Linked DNA regions of Sporichthya polymorpha DSM 43042. The protein of the gene in region 2 interacts with the protein of the main gene of each other region in a pairwise test. Links are inferred from orthologs where the notes say so. Each region holds a gene or a part of one and is shown on either strand. Other genes may lie near its edges.

What was found.
Region 1: the proteins of sufU (region 2) and SPOPO_RS0117940 interact in binary tests that used the Escherichia coli proteins (3 or more experiments, as listed by UniProt). The link is inferred for Sporichthya polymorpha DSM 43042 from one-to-one orthologs.

Annotation. Positions count from the first base shown.
Region 1 is NZ_KB913029.1:3,700,406-3,706,284, forward strand. The notes cover bases 1,035-3,855. They hold SPOPO_RS0117940 (cysteine desulfurase family protein), read left to right. Parts: upstream 1,035-1,761; coding sequence 1,762-2,949; downstream 2,950-3,855. Other genes in these bases: SPOPO_RS0117935 (electron transfer flavoprotein subunit alpha/FixB family protein), read left to right, coding at 1,035-1,612; mnmA (tRNA 2-thiouridine(34) synthase MnmA), read left to right, coding at 2,971-3,855. In the rest of the region: SPOPO_RS0117930 (electron transfer flavoprotein subunit beta/FixA family protein), read left to right, coding at 1-632; more of SPOPO_RS0117935, read left to right, coding at 653-1,034; more of mnmA, read left to right, coding at 3,856-4,038; SPOPO_RS30350 (PDDEXK family nuclease), read left to right, coding at 4,385-5,179; SPOPO_RS0117955 (maleylpyruvate isomerase family mycothiol-dependent enzyme), read right to left, coding at 5,305-5,879. UniProt on the Escherichia coli protein: Master enzyme that delivers sulfur to a number of partners involved in Fe-S cluster assembly, tRNA modification or cofactor biosynthesis. Catalyzes the removal of elemental sulfur from cysteine to produce alanine.
Region 2 is NZ_KB913029.1:4,632,274-4,638,058, forward strand. Bases 1,725-4,451 are described here. They hold sufU (Fe-S cluster assembly sulfur transfer protein SufU), read right to left. Parts: upstream 3,463-4,451; coding sequence 2,986-3,462; downstream 1,725-2,985. Other genes in these bases: SPOPO_RS0122550 (CapA family protein), read right to left, coding at 1,725-1,904; SPOPO_RS0122555 (acVLRF1 family peptidyl-tRNA hydrolase), read right to left, coding at 2,027-2,665; SPOPO_RS0122560 (metal-sulfur cluster assembly factor), read right to left, coding at 2,669-2,989; SPOPO_RS0122570 (cysteine desulfurase), read right to left, coding at 3,476-4,451. Outside these bases: SPOPO_RS0122545 (M28 family metallopeptidase), read left to right, coding at 1-805; more of SPOPO_RS0122550, read right to left, coding at 792-1,724; more of SPOPO_RS0122570, read right to left, coding at 4,452-4,741; Fe-S cluster assembly ATPase SufC, read right to left, coding at 4,744-5,505; Fe-S cluster assembly protein SufD, read right to left, coding at 5,584-5,785. UniProt on the Escherichia coli protein: A scaffold on which IscS assembles Fe-S clusters. Exists as 2 interconverting forms, a structured (S) and disordered (D) form. The D-state is the preferred substrate for IscS.

The DNA.
Region 1 (5,879 bases), 930 kb from region 2 along the record:
ACGGTGGCTCGGTGACCGTGCTCTGCATGGGGCCGGACTCGGCCACGGAGGCCATTCGCAAGGCGCTCTCGATGGGTGCCGACGACGCCGTGCACGTCGTCGACGACGCCCTCAAGGGTTCGTGCGCCGCGACGACGTCGCTGGTGCTCGCCAAGGCCCTCGAGCGCATCGGGGACTACGACCTGGTCATCGCCGGGTCGGAGGCCTCCGACGCCCGGACCTCGGTCGTGCCGGCGATGCTCGCCGAGCGCCTCGGGATCCCGCAGGTCACCTTCGTGAACAAGGTCGAGGTCGACCCGAACGCGAAGACCCTCAAGGCCAACCGCATCACCGACGACGGCTACCAGGTCGTCGAGGCCTCGCTGCCCGCGATGATCTCGGCCGTCGAGAAGATGAACGAGCCGCGGTACCCCTCGTTCAAGGGGATCATGGCCGCGAAGAAGAAGCCGGTCGAGACCGTGTCGCTCGGCGACCTCGGCATCGATGCCGGTGAGGTCGGACTGGCGGGTTCCTGGACCCAGGTCAACTCCAGCGCGGACCGGCCCCCGCGGTCGGCCGGCACCATCGTCGAGGACGACGGCAACGGTGGCACCGCGCTCGTGGACTTCCTCGCGTCCAAGAAGTTCGTCTAAGGCGAGAAGGAGATACGGAAATGTCGCAGGTTCTCGTTCTCGTCGAGCACACCGACGGTGCGCTGAAGAAGGTCAGCCTCGAGCTGCTGACCATGGCCAAGGCCGTGGGTGAGCCGGCGGCCGTGTTCGTCGGCTCCGGCATCGACAACGCCGCGGACAAGCTGGCCGAGTACGGCGCGGAGACCATCTACGTCGCCGACGACGCCGAGCTCACGGGCTACGTCGTGGCCCCGGTCGCCGAGGTGCTGGCCAAGCTGGTCGCGGAGCAGTCCCCGGCCGCCGTCCTGGTCGCCGCCACCGCCACCGGCAAGGAGATCGCCGGTCGCCTGGCCATCAAGACCAACTCCGGTGTCCTCACCGACGCCACCGGGCTGACCAGCGAGGGCGGTTCCGTCGTCGCCGAGCAGTCGATCTTCGGTGGCGCCACGGTCGTGCAGTCCTCGGCCACCAAGGGCACCCCGATCATCGCGGTGCTCCCGAACGCCACCCCGCCGGAGGCCGCGCCGGCCGCCGGCAACCGCGTCCCGGTCTCGGTGGAGCTCTCGGCCGCCGCCAAGGGCGCGAAGATCGTCGACTCCGTCATCGAGGAGAAGGGCGAGCGTCCGGAGCTCACCGAGGCCTCGATCGTCGTCTCCGGCGGTCGCGGTGTCGGTTCGGCCGAGAACATGTCGGTCGTCGAGAAGCTCGCGGACTCGCTCGGCGCGGCCGTGGGCGCCTCCCGCGCCGTCGTCGACGCCGGCTGGTACCCGCACAACTCGCAGGTCGGTCAGACCGGCAAGACCGTCTCGCCGCAGCTGTACATCGCGGCGGGCATCTCCGGTGCGATCCAGCACCGCGCCGGCATGCAGACCTCGAAGACGATCGTCGCGGTGAACAAGGACCGCGAGGCCCCGATCTTCGAGCTCGCCGACTACGGCGTCGTCGGCGACCTGCACAAGGTCCTGCCGCAGGCCACCGACGAGATCACGAAGCGCAAGTAAGCATTTCCCCGAAAGCGCACTATGGCACCCGCGAAAGCAAAATGCGGGTGCCATTCTGCGCTTTCGGAGAAGCTCAACGGTGCTGTCCTGCGCTTTCGGGGAGCCGCGGGAACAACGCGCCCGCGGGTCGCGATTAGGCTCTTGTGGCGATGACGTACCTGGACCACGCGGCGACGACGCCGATGCTTCCCGAGGCGCTGGCCGCGATGACGGCCGAGCTCGGGCGCGTCGGGAACCCCTCGTCGCTGCACGGCAGCGGCCGATCGGCCCGCCGGGTGGTCGAGGAGTCGCGCGAGACCGTCGCCGCGGCGCTCGGGTGCCGGCCCGGTGAGGTCGTGTTCACCGGGGGCGGCACGGAGGCCGACAACCTCGCGCTCAAGGGCCTGTACTGGGCCCGGTCCGCGGAGGACGGAGCGCGCCGGCGGATCCTGATCAGCGCCGTGGAGCACCACGCGGTGCTCGACCCTGCGGAGTGGCTCGCACGTCACCAGGGCGCGGAGCTGGAGATCCTGCCCGTCGACGAGCTCGGGCGGCTGCAGCCGGAGACGTTGCGGGCAGCGATCGGGCGCGACCCCGAGTCGGTCGCGCTGGTCTCGGTGATGTGGGCCAACAACGAGGTCGGGACGGTTCAGCCGATCGCCGAGCTCGCCGCGATCGCGCGGGAGTTCGAGATCCCGCTGCACTCGGACGCCGTGCAGGCCGTCGGGCAGCTGCCGGTCGACTTCGCCGGGTCCGGGGTGTCCGCGATGGCGCTGACCGGCCACAAGCTCGGCGGGCCCCTCGGTATCGGGGCGCTCGTGCTCGCGCGCGGGACGGTGCCGACGCCGCTGCTGCACGGCGGCGGTCAGGAGCGCGACGTCCACTCCGGGACGCTGGACACGCCCGCGATCGCGGGCTTCGCGGCCGCCGTCGAGACGTCGGTGCGCAACCTCGAGGCTCACACCGCGACGCTGCTGCGCCTTCGCTCCGACCTCGTCGACGGCGTGCTGGCCGCGGTGCCCGACGCCCGCTACAACGGCGACCCCGACAGACGCCTGCCCGGCAACGCCCACTTCTCGTTCCCCGGCTGCGAGGGCGACTCGCTGCTGATGCTGCTCGACGCCCGGGGCATCGAGTGCTCGACCGGCTCCGCGTGCTCGGCCGGCGTCGCGCGGCCCTCACACGTGCTGCTCGCGATGGGGCACGACGAGCCCTCGGCCCGCAGTTCGCTGCGGTTCTCCCTCGGCCACACCTCGACCGAGGCCGACGTCGCCGACCTGCTCGAGGCGCTGCCCCCGGTGGTGGAGCGCGCCCGCCGCGCCGGTGAGATCGCGGCCGCCCGGCACAAGCGGGCCTGAGATGCCCGTCCTCGCGGTTCCGTGAACGTCCTGGCGGCACTGTCCGGGGGCGTGGACTCCGCCGTCGCGGCGGCCCGCGCCGTCGAGGCCGGCCACGACGTCACCGGCGTCCACCTCGCGCTGGCCGAGGCGCCGGACAACCCGCGCGGCAAGGGCTGCTGCACCCCCGAGGACGCCCGGGACGCGCGCCGCGTCGCCGACGTCCTGGGCATCCCGTTCTACGTCTGGGACCTCGCCGAGCGGTTCCGCGCCGACGTGGTCGACGACTTCGTCGCCGAGTACGCCGCCGGCCGCACCCCGAACCCGTGCCTGCGCTGCAACGAATCGATCAAGTTCGCCGCGGTGCTGGACCGCGCGATCGGGCTGGGGTTCGACGCGGTCTGCACGGGGCACTACGCGCGCCTGATTGACGGTCCGTCAGGTCGCGAGCTGCACCGGGCGGTCGACCCGGACAAGGACCAGTCCTACGTGCTCGGCGTGCTGGAGGCGGACCAGCTCGCGCACGCGATGTTCCCGCTCGGCGACTCGGTGAAGGGCGACGTCCGCGCCGAGGCCGAGGCCCGTGGGCTCGCCGTTGCGGCCAAGCCGGACAGCCACGACATCTGCTTCATCCCCGACGGCGACACCGCCGGGTTCCTGCGCAAGCGGCTGGGGGAGCGGCCGGGCGAGCTCGTCGACACCGCCGGCGCGGTGCTGGGGGAGCACTCCGGCGCGTACGGCTTCACGGTCGGGCAGCGGAAGGGCCTGCGCATCGGCACCCCCGCCCCCGACGGCCGCCCCCGCTACGTCCTCGACGTCTCCGTCGTCGACAACCGCGTCACCGTCGGGCCCGCCGAGGCCCTCGACGTCCGTGGCCTGACGGCCGACCGCCCCCGCTGGTGCGGCGACGCACTGCTGGGCTCGAGCGAGTGCCTCGTCCAGTTCCGGGCCCACGGCGACCCCGTCCCCGCCGCCGTCACCGCCATCGAGGGGGGCCTCCAGATCGCGTTCGCGACCCCCGTCCGCGGCGTCGCCCCCGGCCAGGCCGCCGTCCTCTACGACGGCACCCGCGTCCTCGGCTCCGCCACCATCGCCGCCACCGTCCGCTAGGCCCCCGGGGCTGACCCGCCCCCGCCCCCGCCGTTCCCCGCCCCCGCCGTTCCCCGCCCCCCGCCGTTCCCCGCCCCGCCGTTCTCCCGAAAGCGCACTCTGGCACCTCCGAAAGCAAAATCCGGGTGCTGGACTGCGCTTTCGGGAGACGGGGCGGGGTGCTGTCCTGCGCTTTCGGGGGAGCGGGGCGGAGTTGTCCACAGCGCGCACACCCCCGAAGTTGTCCACAGGTCGGGCCGACGGGACAGCCGAGTCACCGAAGCTTCCGCCCATGACCGATGCAGAACTTCTCCACGGGCCGTTTCGCCGCTGCGAGGGCCTGGAAGCTGGTTTGACGGCGCGTCAGGTGAACGGATCGCGCTTCCGGCTGATCACGAAGGACGTCCACGTCGCCGCGGAGACGCCGCTCGATCTCCCGACGCGGTGCGCGGCGTTCGGGAAGGCCGTCGACATCCCGTTCGTGTTCAGCCACTTCACCGCCGCGGAGCTCTACAACGTCCCGATCGATGCGGACCAGAAGATTCACATCAGTGTCCGCTCGGAGATCGAGCCGCGGATGCGGGGGCTGGTCGCGCATCGCGTGCTGGACCTCGGGAACGTCTGGCACGTGCGCGGCTTTCCCGTCACCTCTCCGGGGCGGACCTTCGTCGACCTCGCGTCGAAGCTGGATCTGACGTCGCTCTGCGTCGCCGGGGACGTCCTCGGGGCCCGCAGCAGCCTGGACGAGATCGACCGCGCGATCGCGCTGGGCGTCGCCCGCCGGGGGATACGCCTGGCGAGGGAGGCGCGGGCACTGCTGAACCCGGCCGCGAAGTCTCCGCAGGAGACGCGGGTGCGGGTGCTGCTCACCCTCGCCGGCGTCCCGCCGCTGGCGGTGAACGAGCCCGCGATCGGCCGGGACGGTCGGCCGTTCGCCGAACCGGACCTGGGGGAGCACACGGTTCTGGTCGCGATCGAGATCGAGGGCAGCCATCACCAGACCGATCGCGATCAGTGGCGGCGGGACATCCGACGCGACGCGGCCTACCGGGACAACGGCTGGATCCTCATCAAGGTCACGAGGGAGGACATCTACTTCCGGCCGCAGTGGATCGTCGAGCAGGTCATCGCGGCCCTCCGCGCCCGCGGCATGCGCTGGTGACGCACGGCCAGGTGCCATCGACTCCCGAAAGCGCAGCGCAGCACCCGCATTTTGCTTTCGGACGTGTCGCACTGCGCTTTCGGGAGAACAGCCGCCGCGGCGCGCACGAGCCGGGGAGGTGGGGGTCAGACCGCCGCGGCGAGGCGGGCGGTGCCGGGGCCGGAGAGGGCGGGGAGGGCGGCGGCGGTGCGGCCGGTCAGCAGGAGGAGCAGGTCCGCGGCGGGGCCGGAGACGTCCTCACCAGCGCCGGCGGACCAGTCGAGGTCGGTGGCCTGCAGGCGGAGGCCCCGCAGGCGCCGGCGGGCCCAGAACGGCCAGCCCATGCGCCAGACCCGCTCGAGGCCGGCCGCGGCCGCGACGGGCGGCATCGGGACGGACCGGCCGAGCGGCCGGGTGACGTCCTGGACGTGGACGAGGGTGTCGAAGACGAGGTTGTCGAGCGTCGTGATCGCGGGCTTGCGGCGGATGTCGGCGACGTCGCGGAGTTCGGCCACGAGGTCAGGGATGCGGCCCGCGTGCCGGATCGCCAGGTCCCGGTTGATGCGGTCGAAGTCGCCGCGGGCGCGGACGGCCATGGCGAGGATCCGCGGCAATCCCGGGGACCGCGGGGTGAAGGCGACGTGCGCGGCGACGTCCCGGATCCGCCACGCCTCGCAGAGCGAGGGGTGCTCCCACTGCTCCGGGCTCAGCGACGCCAGCA
Region 2 (5,785 bases):
GTTCGACGCCGCGTCCGCGGAGCGCACCGTGCGCGACCTGGCCGGCAGGATCGGGCCGCGGGAGGCGACGAGCGCGGCGTTCCGGCGGGCAGCCGCGCAGGTCGCCGACCGCCTCCGGGCGATGGGGTACACCGTCACCATGCCCGAGTTCCGCGTCCCGGCCGGGAACTCCTGGGGCGTCGACGTTCCCGCCGGGACGACGCGCAACGTCGTCGCCACTCCCCCGGACCTCGCGCCCGACGCCGAGCACGTCGTCGTCGGTGCCCACCTCGACACCGTGCCCCAGGCACCGGGGGCGGAGGACAATGCCTCCGGCGTCGCGGTGCTGCTCGAGCTCGCGCGGATGGCCGCCGCGGCACCGGACGCACTGCGCAGGCCGGTCGTCTTCGTCGCCTTCGGCGCCGAGGAGCCCCGCGGACCCGGCGACGACCGGCACCACTACGGATCTCGCGAGTACGTCGCGGACCTGACGGAGGCTCAGCGCGAAACGATCACCGGAATGGTCTCGCTCGACCGCGTCGGGGTCGGCACGGTGGTGCCGGTGTGCAACGGCGGGGCCGGCACTCCCGCGGTGGCCCGGGAGCTGCGGTCGGCGGCACGCGCCGCGGGTGTCCCCGTCCGCGACTGCGGGTCCAACCGCTCCAGCGACCACTGGTCGTTCGAGAAGGCTCGGATCCCCGCCGCCCGCCTCGGATCGACGCCGTACGCCGGGTACCACTCCGCGCAGGACCGGCCGGCCGTCGTGGCCCGGGCGCAGCTCGACCGCGTCGGGCGTCTGATGTGGGCCTGGCTCACCGGGGACTGACCGAGCCCGGACCCCAGATCCGACGCAGGATCGCCCGCCCCTGGTCCGAGCTGCGGTCCAGGACGCGCGGGGCGAAGTCTGCCCCGATCCGGTACGGCACGAAGGTGGTCCGGTCGACCGTGGCGTCGCCGTCGAGCGCCCGCAGCGTGACCTCGAGGATCACTCCTTGCTGGGTCGGGACCGAGAAGTCCATGTCGAAGACGAAGTTGCCGAGCGAGTACGCGACGAAGCTCGACCCGATGCGTTCGGCCGCCTGCACCACGTGGGGGTGGCTCCCGACGACGAGGTCCGCCCCGGCGGCCACCAGCGCGCGGGCCACCCGCCGCTGGTCGCGCACCGGGACGTGCGTGTACTGCTCGCCCCAGTGCGGGAGTACGAGGACGGCGTCGGTCCTCGCGTCGAGGTCGCGGATCGCGTCGGTCATCGCGCGCAGGTCCGTCTCGCTCAGGTCGCCGAGCCGCGGCTGCATCGCCAGGGTCACGGCGCCGGGACGGCGCTCCCCCACCCGCGGGGTCTCACCGATCGCGTTGAAGGCCAGCACCCCGACCCGCAGTCCGTTCGCCTCCAGCACCACGGGCTCGCGGGCGTCCGCCGCGTCGGCGCCCGCGCCCACCGTGGCGAACCCCGCCGCGCGCAGCCGGCGCACCGTGTCGACGAGCGAGCGCGCCCCGAAGTCCCCGACGTGGTTGTTCGCCAGCGACAGCAGGTCGAACCCCGCGAGCTCCAGCCCGTCCAGCACGGCGGGGTCCGCGCTGAACGAGTCCTCGCCCTGCGTGGGCCGGCCCAGCCGCGACAGCGTCGACTCGAACGTGCCGATCGTGAGGTCCGCCCCCGCCAGCCGCGTCGCGGTCGGCCGCAACGGCCCCGCGGGGTCGTCCCGGATCGCGGCCCCGACCCGCCGCCCGAGCATGACGTCCCCGACGATCGCGAGCCGCGCCTCCCGCACCGTGGTCCCGGCCGGCGTCGCACTCGCGCCTGGCACCGTCGCGGTCGCCGCCGGCGCGGGCAGCGTTCCCGTCCCCTCGTCGCTGCAGGCGCCGACGCTCCCCAGGACCCCCGCAGCCAGGAGAACCGCCACCACCGCGACCGGCGCGCGCATACCTCGACCCTAAGCGCCCCTGCACTGGAGATGACATCTCCAACGAGATCGCCGATTCCAGTGGAGATGACATCTCCAACGAGATCGCCGATTTCCCGTGGAGATGTCATCTCCAGGTGGGCTCAGGCGGGGTCGGTGAGGTGGATCGTCACCGCGCGGAAGCGGGCGGGCGTGGAGCGGAGGACGTCGAGGCGGGGGTCGGGGACGGGAAGGAACCGCGGCTCGACGGGGACGTCCCGCAGCGGCGCGAGGGCCCGGTCGGCGAGGACGCGGTCGACGGCCTTGCGCTCCCCGCCCAGGACGAGGGCGTCGAGGTCGCCGGCGACCGGGACGAGGATCCGCGCCGCGGTCTCGGCGGCGGCGTCGAGGGCCTGGTCGGCCTGGTTGGCCCGGCGCCGGGCGAAGCGCTGCTGGGACCAGCCACCGGCCGCGGTGCGGCCCTGGACGTGCCGGGACCCGACCTTGGACTCCGTCAGCGCCGGGCCGACGAAGACGCCGGCCGCGAACCCGCCGAGCCGGACGAGCAGCACACCCACCCTCCGCTCGGCGACCGCGTGCGCCGCGAGCGCCGCCACGGGGTCACCGGCCGGGGCCCAGAGACGGAGGAACGGCGGCACGCACTCAGCGACCGTCCCGTTGCCGCCGACCGCGCGCACGCCGTCCGTCGTCGCCGAAACCTCCGTCAGACCGTCGTTCCGGTCGGCGAAGTTGGCGAACCACCGTGGGATGCGCTCCGCCTCGACCTCGACGGATCGCACCACGACCTAGACGTTGAACCCGAGTGCGCGGAGCTGCTCGCGGCCGTCGTCGGTGATCTTGTCGGGGCCCCACGGGGGCATCCAGACCCAGTTGATGCGGAAGTCCGCGACGAGGCCCTCGAGGGCGGCGCGGGTCTGGTCCTCGATCACGTCGGTCAGCGGGCAGGCCGCGGACGTCAGGGTCATGTCGATGGTCGCGATGTTCGACTCGTCGACGCTGACCCCGTAGACGAGGCCGAGGTCGACGACGTTGATGCCGAGCTCCGGGTCGACGACGTCGCGCAGGGCCTCGGTCAGGTCGTCCTCGGTCGGTGCGCTGGTGGTCATGTCGTAGCTCCGTTCGCGAGCGATTGTGCCGTTTCAGTGCTTGTCTTTCCGACGGCTTGCGCCGTCGCGTCCTTCCAGGCCATCCAGGAAAGCAACGCGCACTTGATGCGGGCGGGGTACTTCGAAACTCCGGCGAAGGCGACCGCGTCCTCGAGGACGTCCTCGTCCGGGGTGGCCTGACCCTTGGACTGCATGAGGGCCAGGAACTCCTCGTGCACGGCCATGGCCTCGTCGAGGGTCTTGCCGATGAGCAGCTCGGTCAGCACCGAGGCCGAGGCCTGGCTGATCGAGCAGCCGAGGCTGTCGTACGAGACGTCGGCGACCTTCCCGTCGACCATGTGCACCCGCAGCGTCACCTCGTCGCCGCACGTCGGGTTGACGTGGTGCACCTCGGCCTCGAACGGGTCCCGCAACCCCTTGTGCCGGGGGTTGCGGTAGTGGTCGAGGATGATCTCCTGGTAGAGCGCGTCCACATCACTCACGGCCTCACGCTCCCCTCGAGAAGAAGGCCTTCACGGCGTCCAACCCCTCGACGAGGGCATCAATTTCCTCGGGCTTCGTGTAGAGGTAGAACGAGGCGCGGGTCGACGCGGTGACGCCGAACCGGGCGTGGACCGGACGGGCGCAGTGGTGGCCGCCGCGGACAGCGACGCCGCGCGAGTCGAGCACCTGCCCGACGTCATGCGGGTGAATGTCACCGAGCTCGAAGCTGATGGCCCCGCCACGGTCGACGTTCTCGGTCGGGCCGAGGATGCGCAGCCCGTCCACCTGCTTCAGTGCGTCGAGCGCGTACCCGGTGAGCGCGTGCTCGTGGGCGCGGATCGCCTCCATGCCGATCGCCGACAGGTAGTCCAGCGCGACACCGAGCCCGACGGCCTGCACGATCGGCGGGGTTCCGGCCTCGAAGCGGTGCGGCGCCGGCGCGTAGGTCGAGCCCTCCATGCGGACGATCTCGATCATCTCGCCGCCGCCGAGGAACGGCGGGAGCTGGTTGAGCAGTTCCGGCTTCGCGACCAGCACGCCGATGCCCGTCGGACCGCACAGCTTGTGCCCGGTGAACGCGACGAAGTCGGCCCCGAGCGCGGTGAGGTCCACCGGCATCTGCGTCACGGACTGGGAGGCGTCGACGACGACCAGCGCGCCGACCTCGTGCGCCCGCCGCGTGATCTCCTCGACGGGGTTGACCGTGCCGAGCGCGTTCGACACCCACACGACCGAGACGACCTTGGTCCGCTCGGTGATCAGGTCGTCGATGTTCGACAGGTCGAGCCGGCCCTCGTCCGTGATGCCGAACCACCGCAGCGTCGCGCCGGTCCGCTCGCACGCGAGCTGCCACGGCACGATGTTGGAGTGGTGCTCCATCTCGGTGATGACGACCTCGTCACCGGGACCGAACCCGTACGGATCGCCCGCGTTCGCGAGGACGTTCGCCACCAGGTTGAGCGCCTCGGAGGCGTTCTTGGTGAAGATGACGCCGTCGCGGCTGGGCGCGTTCACGAACGCCGCGACCTTGTCGCGGGCGCCCTCGAACGCGGCCGTCGCCTCCTCCCCGAGCTGGTGCGCCGCGCGCGCCACGTTGGCGTTGTGCAGCGCGTAGTGCTCGGAGATCGCATCGATCACCGACTGCGGCTTCTGCGACGTGTTCGCCGAGTCCAGGTAGACCAGCGGACGGTCGTCCGCGAGGCGCCGCTCCAGGATCGGGAAGTCGGCCCGGATCTTCTCCAGGTCGAGCAGCCCCGCCAGCTGAGCCACCGTCAGGCTCCGGCCTTAGCGAGGAAGCGCTCGTAGCCCTCGGCCTCGAGCTGCTCGGCGAGCTCCGGGCCACCCTCCTCGACGAACCGGCCGCCGACGAAGACGTGGACGAAGTCCGGCGAGATGTAGCGCAGGATCCGGGTGTAGTGCGTGATCAGCAGCAGACCCTTGTCGCCGCCGGAGCGGAACCGGTTCACGCCCTCCGACACGACCTTGAGCGCGTCGATGTCGAGACCGGAGTCGGTCTCGTCGAGGATCGCGACCTTCGGGTTCAGCAGCTCCAGCTGCAGCGTCTCGTGGCGCTTCTTCTCACCACCGGAGAAGCCCTCGTTGACGTTGCGCTCGGCGAAGGACGGGTCCATCGCGAGCGCGTCCATGGCGCCCTTGACGTCCTTGACCCACGTGCGCAGCTTGGGGGCCTCGCCGTCGATCGCGGTCTTCGCGGTGCGGAGGAAGTTCGAGACGCTCACGCCCGGAACCTCGACCGGGTACTGCATCGCGAGGAAGAGCCCGGCGCGGGCGCGCTCGTCGACGCTCATCGCGAGGACGTCCTCGCCGTCGAGCGTGATGGTGCCGCTCGTCACCTGGTACTTCGGGTGCCCCGCGATCGTGTAGGCCAACGTCGACTTGCCCGACCCGTTGGGGCCCATCACGGCGTGGGTCTCGCCCGCGTTGATCGTCAGGGTGACCCCCTTGAGGATCTCCTTGACGCCCTCAGGCGTCTCGACCGAGACGTGAAGGTCCTTGATAGCCAGGGTGCTCATATCTTTGAAGCTCTTCTCTGATGGGCGATCAGTTGCGGTTGTCTTCGGGGGGTCGTCGGGGGGCGGAGCCCCCGACTGTCAGTTAAGGGTCTTGGCGAGCTCGGCGTCGATCTTCTGCAGCAGCCGGGTCTGGACGATCGGGACCCCGATCCGGCCGATGATCTCGCCGAAGAAGCCGCGGACGACCATGCGGCGGGCCTCGTCCTCGCGGATGCCGCGCGACTGCAGGTAGAACAGCTGCTCGTCGTCGAAGCGACCGGTGGCGCTGGCGTGACCCGCG